2 linked regions of the Flexistipes sp. genome follow. The protein of the gene in region 1 interacts with the protein of each later gene in a pairwise test. Links are inferred from orthologs where the notes say so. Each region holds a gene or a part of one and is shown on either strand. Other genes may lie near its edges.

Region 1 (4,937 bases):
ATCCACTTTGCTTTTCTCCAGGTAAGCCATGGCAATATTGGAAGGGCTGCCGCCAAACATATCCGTCAGAATAAGCACTCCTCCGTCTTTATATTTGTTAATCAGCCTGTCAAGATCTCCTGCCAGGTCCCCGAGAGAAGCTCCGCTCTGTACAGATAAGAAATCTACTTTATCCTGCTTGCCTATTATCATTTCACTCGTTTTCAATAACTCAATTCCCAAGGAACCGTGTGTTAAAAGTATAACACCAACCATATCAACTCCTGTCAATATCTCTGTGTTTTATATAAATTTTATTTTTATGTTTCTTCTCCAGGTATTTCCCAATTTCCTCAACAATAGCCACAGACCTGTGTTTCCCGCCGGTACAGCCTATAGATACTGTTAAGAATTTTTTACCTTCCGTTACGTAATTTGGCAGAAGAAAATCAAAGAGCGGTTTAATTTTCTTCAGCATCTCCTTTGTCCTTTTATCTTTGAAGATATAGTCTCTGACCTCGGTATCAACCCCCGTCAAATCTCTGAATTCTTTAACAAAATGAGGGTTTTTTAAGAACCGGACATCCAGAACAAGATCGGATTCAGCAGGTATCCCGTATTTGAAGCCAAACGATTGAACGGTTATATAAATAGAGGAAGCGGTGGCATCTTTAAAATAATCCTCTATAACAGCTGAGAGCTGATGCACATTATAAACTGAAGTATCAAGCACTATATCGGAAATATCTTTAACACCTGACATCCCTTCCTTTTCACTTTTAATGGCTTCCGGCAAATCATCGCCCATAGGATGCTTTCGTCTGGTTTCTTTATAACGATTTATGATTGTCTGGTTATCCGAAGTTAAAAAGACAACTTCAGCATAATATTTATCTTTAAGCAGCTTGATGATTTCATATATTTTTTCAAAATTCTTACTTCTGGAGTCAATAACAAGAGCAATTTTGTTTATTTCAACGTTAAAATCAAAAATAATATCAACAAACTTTTCTATAATCACCAACGGCAGATTATCTATCGTATAAAAGCCAATATCTTCAAGGGCATTCGCCGCCACAGATTTGCCGGCACCTGACAGTCCTGTCAAAACAACCACTGAGATATTCGGCAATTATTCAACCCCTTTACTGTCAAAAAAACTGTCGGATTCGATATTCTCGCTTTCCTTAAGCTTTTTGTTGAGTTTATTCTCAAATTCCCTGGCAGCATCATAGCCCATATATTTTAAAAGCTGATTTTTGGCGGCTGATTCAACAATAACGGCCATATTACGTCCCGGCGAAACAGGAAGCATTATTATAGGGAGATGAATACCCAGAATCTCAAAATATTTATTATCAAGGCCTGTTCTTTCATAGCTTTCCTCACTGTTCCAGTCTACAAAATTCACAACAAGCTCCACCTTTTTCCTCACTCTTATTGCATTCACACCGTACATATCCTTTACGTTCAGTATACCCAGACCTCTTAATTCAATATGGTAATGCAAAAGGTCGTTACTTGCTCCTATCAAAAAGTCCTGTTTTCTTATGATATGAACAGCATCATCCGCCGCTAATCTGTGACCTCTTTTGATTAATTCCAATGCACATTCACTTTTACCTATGCCGCTGCGGCCTATTATAAGTACGCCCACACCATAAACATCCATCAGAACACCATGAATTACTGTTTCCGGTGCAAGTTTATATTCCAAAAAGTCAGATATTTTTGTTATTGCTTCAGAGCTAACCAAAGCTGTTCTCATAAGCGGAATATTATGTTTTTTTACACATGTTAAAAGTTCGGAAGGAACTTTAAGATTTTTTGTGACTACAAAACAGGCAATGTCTTTTTTACAAAGCTCTGATATGGAAAAATATCTGTCATCCCTGGTGAGCGTTTGGAGATAAGATATCTCCGTATTACCTAATATCTGGACTCTGCCGCCGTGTATATGATCGGTATAGCCTGCCAGGCCAAGCCCGGGCTTTTGAATTCGAAAACTGCTTATAAATTTCGAATCCAGCCAGGCTTTGCCGTACAGCAACTCCAGTTTGAGATGTTTCGCATCATCTCCCAATAATTCGGATACGGCGACTTTGTTCATTACAATTTAGCTTCCTCTTCATTCAGAATATTCAAAATTTCACTTTTACTTGATGCACTCAAAACCTTGGTTTTGAAATCGGTGGATTTAATCAAGCGGGAAATTCTTGCCAGTGTTTTTAAATGCAGATTCATTTTCTTAACAGAAGCCAGCACCAGAAAAATAACCTTTACCGGCTGCTTATCAATAGACTCAAAGTCAATACCTTTTTTTGAAATTGCTAAAAGGACAATGACATCATCTATTGAATCAAGTTTTGCATGGGGGATGGCAACTTCTTCCCCCACGCCGGTGCTTCCTAATTTTTCTCTGTCCACGAGGGCGTCATATGCACCCTCTTTGTCTTTCAATAATTCCTTATCATAAAGAATTTCCACAAGGTCACTCAAAACGGTATTCTTATCAGGACTCCCGTCAACCTCGCATACAAGATCCTCATCAACATAATCACTCAAATTCATACCAACCTCTTATGGCTCAATTAATCCGATATTTCCATCATCTCTTTTGTATACTACATTTACTTCAGAGCTGTCTGCATTTCTGAAAACAAAAAAGTTTTTATTTAACAAATCCATCTGCATAACAGCCTCTTCCACATCCATGGGTTTTACAGGTATCTGTTTCGATATCACAGTTACGGGATTATCAGTATCAAGGCTGCCGGTTTCTATGACATTAAGCCTGAAAGGTTCTTCAAAGTCTTTGTTCATTAGCTTTTTACTTTGAATTTTCTCTTTGTACTTCACCAGCTGTCTTTCAATCTTATCGACAGCCAGATCGATGGAAGCATACAGATCTTCCGATTTTTCCAGACCTTTCAGAAAAACACCCTTTGCATTTACAAGTACTTCAGCAATATGAAGATTTTTCTGTACTTCAAGCACTACATGGACCTCTATAACCTGATCGAAATACTTTTTCACTTTACCAATCTTCTTATTCACATAAGACCTTATGGCATCGGTCAGATCAATATTTTTCGCCGTAATTTGAATGTGCATATTACCTCCTATTCCTTTTTCTTTCTGATCTAGCAGGGATACTCATACTTTCCCTGTATTTAGCCACAGTTCTCCTTGCAATCTTTATACCCTTTTTTGTTAAAATTTCCACAATTTTTTGATCACTGTACGGTTTTTCTTTCGGCTCATTCTCTGTAAGTTCCCTGATCTGCATTTTTATGTTCATTGTAGAGATTTCACCATTTTCCGATTCAATCCCTTTAATAAAAAAAGAGCGCAATTCAAGAACCCCATGTGTACACATGGCATATTTTCCTGATGTGACTCTGCTGACTGTGGACTCATGCAAACCGGTGGCTTCTGCAATATCTTTAAGCTTCAGCGGTTTCAGAAATTCCTTCCCTTTTTTAAGAAAATCATACTGTTTTTTTACAATTTCCTCCACAACCCTCTGAATAGCTTTTTTACGCTGATTGAGACTTTTCAGAAGCCAAAGTGCATTTTTTACCTTCTCTTCCACATATTCCCTTGTATTGCTGTCAAGACTGTCATTCTTGAGCAGTTTAACATAATAGCTGTTCAGCTTCATGGGAGCAAACCCCTCTTCATTCAAAACAACATCAAAAAAATCGTCTCTTTCCACAATATACACATCGGGAACCACATATCTTGCAGTAGAAGAAAACTTTAACCCCGGCTTGGGATCTGTCATCTTAATATATCCAAAAAGCTTTTCAAGACTTTCCATATCAATAGACAAAGTCTCAGCCACTTTATTAAGATCGCCTATAATTATTTCTTCTTCATAATTGTCCAGTATCTCAGCAATAAAATCTATATCGTTCGGATTAATACCGAAACTGTGGAGTTGCTTCAAAATACAGTCCTTCAGATTTGTCTGGGCTATCCCTGCCGGATCAAACTCCCTGATTACACTTAGCGCTTCATTTACAACATCAACACCAATATTTATCTCATCTGCAATAACAGAGGGATCCAAAGTAAAATAACCATTTTCCGTAATATTCCCTATAATATATTCCCCTGCTCGTTTAACTTCTTTACTGACATCCGAAATGGTAAGCTGAAACAACAAATGCTCATATAGATTTTCATTGCTGCTTACAAATTTTTCAAAATTTACCTCTTCATCATCACGTGGCAAATAATACCATTCATCGTTTTGAAAATAATCATCCCATTCAACCTTTTTCAAGTCTTCAAGGAATTCATCTTTTTCAAAATATTCTTCTTCCTGTTTGCTTTCCATTTCCTCAATAACAGGGTTATCCTCCAGAATACTGTTAACTTCCTGCAAAAGCTCCACAACAGGCATCTGAAGCAGATTTAATGACTGCTTCATTTGAGGAGTAATCATTAATTTCTGCGAAAGCTTGTTTTCAAGCGTCAGACCCATTTTTGTGTTTTGCATATTATAAATAAAACCCTTCGCCAAGATACCTGTTAATAACTTCCCTGTGGCTTATTATTTCTTCAGGAACGCCCTCTGTAAGAACATTCCCTTCATATATAATATAGCCTCTGTCTGTAATTTTTAAAGTTTCTCTTACATTATGATCAGTAATAAGAACACCTATTCCCATCTCTTTTAGTTTAAATATCATATTCTGTATATCAGCTACAGATATCGGGTCAATACCTGCAAACGGCTCATCCAGCAAAATAAATTCAGGATCAATACTCATACATCTTGCAATTTCAACTCTTCTGCGTTCTCCGCCGCTGAGTGAATACCCGTAAGAATCAATCACTTTTTTAAGACCGAAGTCTTCGATAAGTCTCTCAACTCTTTCTCTGATCATTCTTTTACCGGATCTTGTTTTGGTGTTTGAAGGAAATTTAAGCTGAATAGCTGCAGCTAT
Region 2 (5,129 bases), on another replicon or contig:
GAGAATCAGTTTAAAATAAAAAAGAAAGACATGCAGAGTATTCCGGCTGAAAGTATAGATTATGCAGTTATGGAACGGACTGATAATGTTAAGGTAGTCTACGGAGAGTTTGGCTGGAATGATGTTGGAAGTTTTAAGTCATTGTTTGATCTGTCTGAAAGGGATATTGTAAATAATGCAGTACTGAATCTTCAAACTGAAAAAGCCTTGGAACCGGTGGTGATAAACGCCCGCAATAACCTTATAATAAACAATAAAAGGCAGATTGCGATAATAGGGGAGGACAATCTCGTGGTGGTGGACACAGATGATGCTCTGCTTATTGCCAACAAGTCGGAAAGCCAGAAGGTTAAAGAGATTGTTAACCAGCTAAAGGAAAGAGGTTCTGAACTCGCAGAAATTCACAAAACGGTCATAAGGCCATGGGGGTCATATGCGATACTTGAGGAGGGTCCGCAGTATAAAATTAAAAAGATTACAGTAAAAGCTGGTAAACGCCTCTCTCTTCAGAAGCATTTCCACAGAAATGAACACTGGGTGGTTGTGAGCGGAACGGCGAAGGTAACTCTGGATGATGAAGTTTTTCTGCTGAGGCAGAACGAATCCACATTTATTAAAATGGGAGCTGAGCACAGGTTGGAGAATCCCGGCAATATAGAATTGGTCATAATTGAATCGCAGGTGGGGGAGTATACCGGTGAAGATGATATCGTCAGAATCGAAGATGATTTTAAAAGGAACGAATAATAATTATTTTTTCCAAAAGTACGGAGTAAAGATTATTATAAATGAATAAAGCTCTAACCTTCCGGCAATCATTGCAAAGCTTAAGACCCATTTAATGTAGCCGCTGAAACCGGCATAATTGTCCATAGGCCCGGCTGAGCCGAATGCGGGACCTATGTTGCCGATAGTTGCAAGAGAGGCGGTGAGTGAGGTCATAAGGCTGTTACCGCCAGAGGCAACTATAACTGTTACAATAATATTTGTTGCTATATAAAGAAAAAAGAATCCCGATACTGCATAAACGATGTCTTTTTTAACAGGCATCTTGTTTAATTTGATTGTAAATATACCGCGGGGATGCAATAAAAATTTCATTTCATTCAAGGACTGCTTAAAAAGAAGCAAAATACGAACTACTTTGATTCCACCGGCGGTTGAACCTGAACAACCTCCAACAAACATAAGTGAAAACAGAATTATTTGGGACAAAAACGGCCAGGATTCGTAATTATCAGTGACAAAGCCTGTTGTTGTTATAAAACTAAGAGCTTGAAAAATGGCAAGTCTGAAAGATTCTTCTCCGCCTGACTCAAAATTATAATACAAATTCAAAGTAACGATCACAGTTGAAGTGAGAATAATAATTATAAAAGCTTTTATTTCGGAATTATTAAAAATATTTTTAAAATTGCCTGTAATTAAATTAAAATGAAGCGCAAAGTTCGCACTGGCAAGAAACATAAAAAAGGCTATCACATACTGAATAAAAGGTGAGCCGTAGTGGGCTATGCTGTTCTGTTTGGGTGAGAAACCGCCGGTTGACAGGGTGGAAAATGTATGGGTAACGGAATCAAAGAAAGTCATGCCGCCAAATACAAGCAAAACAATAAGTACAACTGTCAGTGATAAATATATAAGCCATAAATATTTAGCAGTAGTGGTAATGCGGGAGGAAATTTTATCCACAGATGGGCCTGGAGCTTCAGCTTTGATCAGTTGTAGCCCCCCGATACCCAGCAGAGGTAGAATTGCAACAGTCAGAACAACAATTCCCATTCCCCCGAGCCATTGTGTTAAAGACCGCCACATCAAAAGTGATTTGGGCAAGCTTTCTATATCCCCTAAAATTGAAGCACCTGTTGTTGTGAATCCGGAAGCAGTCTCAAAAAAAGCGTTGGTAAACTGCGGAATATCACCGCTTAAATAAAAAGGCACAGCCCCGAAAAAAGAAGCTGTGATCCATGCAAGGCTCACAAGTAGAAAGCTTCCTTTTGTTGATAATATTTTTTGATTTGACTTTTTGTTTAGGAGTAAAAATAACAGGGAGATGGAAACAATTATTATAATGGTTATTTGAAAAGACTTGAACGCAGAGATTTCATTGTAGTAAAGAGAGGTCAAACTGCACAAAAACATAAAAAAAGCGAGTATGAGCCAGATTACACTAAGTGTTTTGAATACAAGTGAAAATCTCATAAGCCTATTTTGATATAAATTCTTCGATTTTGTCTATTGCACTTTTCTTTGCGAAGAGAATCAAGTTGTCACCTTCATCCAAAATGAAATTGCCGTCAGGAATAATATTTTTATTGTTTCTGTTTATTGCAACAATAAGAGAATTTTTAGGTAAAGCGAGATTTTTTATGGGAACATTTTTGTGTTTGCTTTTTGGTTGGATTGTAAATTCTATAATCTCGGCTTTACCGTCAAAAAGGCTGTAGACACCCTTAATATTGCCTTTGCGTATATGTTTTAAAATAGCATTTGCCGAACTGATTTTCGGGCTGATAGTTGAGTCTATGCCAAGTTTTGCCGCCATATTCAGATAATTGACTTTGCTTACAAGCGAAATTGTTTTTTTTATGCCACTCTCTTTGGCATAAACAGATGTTAAAATATTAAGTTCTTCATTATCGGTAACCGATAGCATCAGGTCAAAAGAACCGAGATCCTCTTCATCAAAAATACTCTCGTCAGATATATCTGCATGTATAACTGTAATATCCGGTATCTGTTCTGCAATTTGTTTGCATTTGTTATAATCTTTTTCGATCAGCTTTACATTTTTATCTATAGAAGCCAGATATTCGGCTACAAATTTTCCAGTTCTTCCCCCGCCTACGATAACAATGTGCTTCAACCGCTTAAATATTACACCGGATTTGGAGAGAAATCTGTTCACCCCGACCCTTTCTCCGGTAACAAAAAGGTGATCGCCTTCATAAACTTTTGTATCCCCTTTGGGAATGATGATATCATTTTTTCGCAGGATGCCGGTAATCAGGTATTCTTCGCTTATTTTTTGTCTTATATCTTTTACGCTTGCCCCGTTTAGAATGGAATCCTTGTGAATGAAAAGGTCCCGAAGCTGCAGGTTTCCGCTTTCAAAAGTTGTGGTGCCTGCGGTCACGCCCTGTTGAATAGTATTTACTATCGAACGGGCTGCCTCCAGTTCAGGATTTACTACAAAATCAACACCTACATAATTATTCTGGAGAAGATTACTTCGTGAGTAGTCAAGACGTCTTACACGAGCTATCTTGGTTTTAAGCTTAAGCTCACTGGAGACCAGAAAACATGTAATGAGGTTGACTTCATCTGAGTCGGTTACTGCAATAAAAATATCATCCTTCTCTATATCAAGAGATCTGATAAGATCCATGTCCGTGCCTTCACCTTTGACTACCATGCAGTCAAGATGAGTCTGGGCATATTTCACTTTATTGATATTTTTGTCTATCAGGACAACGTCTTTGTTTTCCTTTATCAGCTGCTCAGCAAGGTGATAACCGACTTCGCCTGCTCCTACTACTATTACTTTCATTTTTAACTCTCAAAAACAATATTTGATGGAATCTTATAATTTAATATTAATACACCGATTTTGCAAATTATTTTGTCTCCGGTGTTAACTTAAGTTCATAAGATATCTTAACAGCTTGGCGCAAAAAAGCCAGGTTTTATGAAGAGGGAGATTATTATATCTTTTATAACCAAATTTCAACAAGTTTTTTACTATTGATTTTTAATATCAACAGCTTTATTTGTAAATGACTGTTTATGAATGAATTATTCTTTATTGGACTACTTATTATAATCGGTTATTTTGCCGGTCTGCTTTTGGAAAAAGCAGGAATTCCTAAAATCATAGGATATATTGTCACCGGCGTGATTTTCAGTCCGTATACTTTTGAATTTGTCCCTGAAAATATATTAAGAAGTACAAGCCCTTTAATAGATACCTGCCTGGGATTTATTATATTTGAAGTGGGCGGCTCACTTAAATGGTCTAAACTTAAAAATTATAAAAAACAGCTTGTCAATATATTACTTTTTGAAAGTTTAACCACCTATATATTAATTATTTCTGTACTTGTTGCAGCAGGCTATATTTTTGCGGATCTTTTCACAGTTGAGTTTCTGTGGATCTTTATCCTTGCGCTTTTGTTAGCCCCCATGGGAGCTCCCACAGATCCCACTGCAACTTTTGCCATTATTCATGAATACGGTGCAAAGGGTAACGTTTCAAATACAATTATTGAAGTGGCGGCACTGGATGATGCAATGGGCGTTTTTTTGTTCAGTTTGTCAACCAGTGCAGCTTTTATATTGGCAGGAGACAGCGGCAGCAGCATAAGTATCTCCTTGTTAAAAGCCTGTTATACGATTATGGGAGCCCTGGGGTTTGGATTCCTGTGCGGATGGTTAACGCGAAAAATAAGTAATTTTTTAAATATAAGAAATGAAGGGCAGTGGATAGTTTTGCTGGCAGCGTTTATAATCTTTACTTTTGGCTTATCATCAATGCTCGGACTGGACGAAATTCTTGCTGTGATGGCTTTTGGGGCTTATACCACTAATTTTAACGAGCAGCAGGAGCAGATATTTAATATTATAGAGCGATATACGGAAGAATTGATTATTTTGTTTTTTTTCTTATTGTCCGGTTTACACATAGACATAACGGCAATAGCAAATGCAGCCCCTATTATCGGGATTTTTGTGATTTTCAGAATATTGGGTAAATATTTTGGTGCAAGAACAGGGGCGTACTTCGGCGGTGCTCCGAAGGAAGTGAGGAAATGTATCGGTGGCGGACTTTTGCCTCAGGGAGGTATCGTTATCGGTTTGGCACTGATGATATCTCAGGATCCTGCGTTTGCTGTAATATCTGATACTTTGCTGGCAACAGTTATGGGCAGTACTGTTTTAAATGAAATTATAGGTCCTTTTGGTGCTAAGACAGCCTTAAAAAAAGCAGGTGAAATTTAAGCAAATTGAATGTGTTTATAACATTTAATCAATAAATTTCGTAAACAGCGACTCGACCGTCAAGGTTGGCGTTTCTTAATGGAATTTTGCGTGTCGTTCTAAGCCCCACACTTTTTATCAGCTCCCTTCTG

Evidence for each region. Proteins that work in one complex are often made in the same cells at the same time.
Region 2: the proteins of UMU13_RS10310 (region 1) and trkA interact in binary tests that used the Escherichia coli proteins (3 or more experiments, as listed by UniProt). The link is inferred for Flexistipes sp. from one-to-one orthologs.

Annotation. Positions count from the first base shown.
Region 1 is NZ_JAXKVW010000017.1:27,588-32,524, reverse strand. Bases 820-3,559 are described here. They hold UMU13_RS10310 (PTS sugar transporter subunit IIA), read right to left. Parts: upstream 2,551-3,559; coding sequence 2,089-2,550; downstream 820-2,088. Other genes in these bases: rpoN (RNA polymerase factor sigma-54), read right to left, coding at 3,095-3,559; hpf (ribosome hibernation-promoting factor, HPF/YfiA family), read right to left, coding at 2,560-3,093; hprK (HPr(Ser) kinase/phosphatase), read right to left, coding at 1,112-2,089; rapZ (RNase adapter RapZ), read right to left, coding at 820-1,111. Also shown: UMU13_RS10325 (PTS sugar transporter subunit IIA), read right to left, coding at 1-255; more of rapZ, read right to left, coding at 257-819; more of rpoN, read right to left, coding at 3,560-4,486; lptB (LPS export ABC transporter ATP-binding protein), read right to left, coding at 4,488-4,937. UniProt on the Escherichia coli protein: Seems to have a role in regulating nitrogen assimilation.
Region 2 is NZ_JAXKVW010000002.1:135,762-140,890, forward strand. The notes cover bases 1,379-4,310. They hold trkA (Trk system potassium transporter TrkA), read right to left. Parts: upstream 3,551-4,310; coding sequence 2,207-3,550; downstream 1,379-2,206. Other genes in these bases: UMU13_RS02345 (TrkH family potassium uptake protein), read right to left, coding at 1,379-2,202; UMU13_RS02355 (cation:proton antiporter), read left to right, coding at 3,787-4,310. Also shown: UMU13_RS02340 (mannose-1-phosphate guanylyltransferase/mannose-6-phosphate isomerase), read left to right, coding at 1-747; more of UMU13_RS02345, read right to left, coding at 751-1,378; more of UMU13_RS02355, read left to right, coding at 4,311-4,998; UMU13_RS02360 (THUMP domain-containing class I SAM-dependent RNA methyltransferase), read right to left, coding at 5,027-5,129. UniProt on the Escherichia coli protein: Part of the constitutive potassium transport systems TrkG and TrkH. May regulate the transport activity of TrkG and TrkH systems. Binds to NAD(+) and NADH.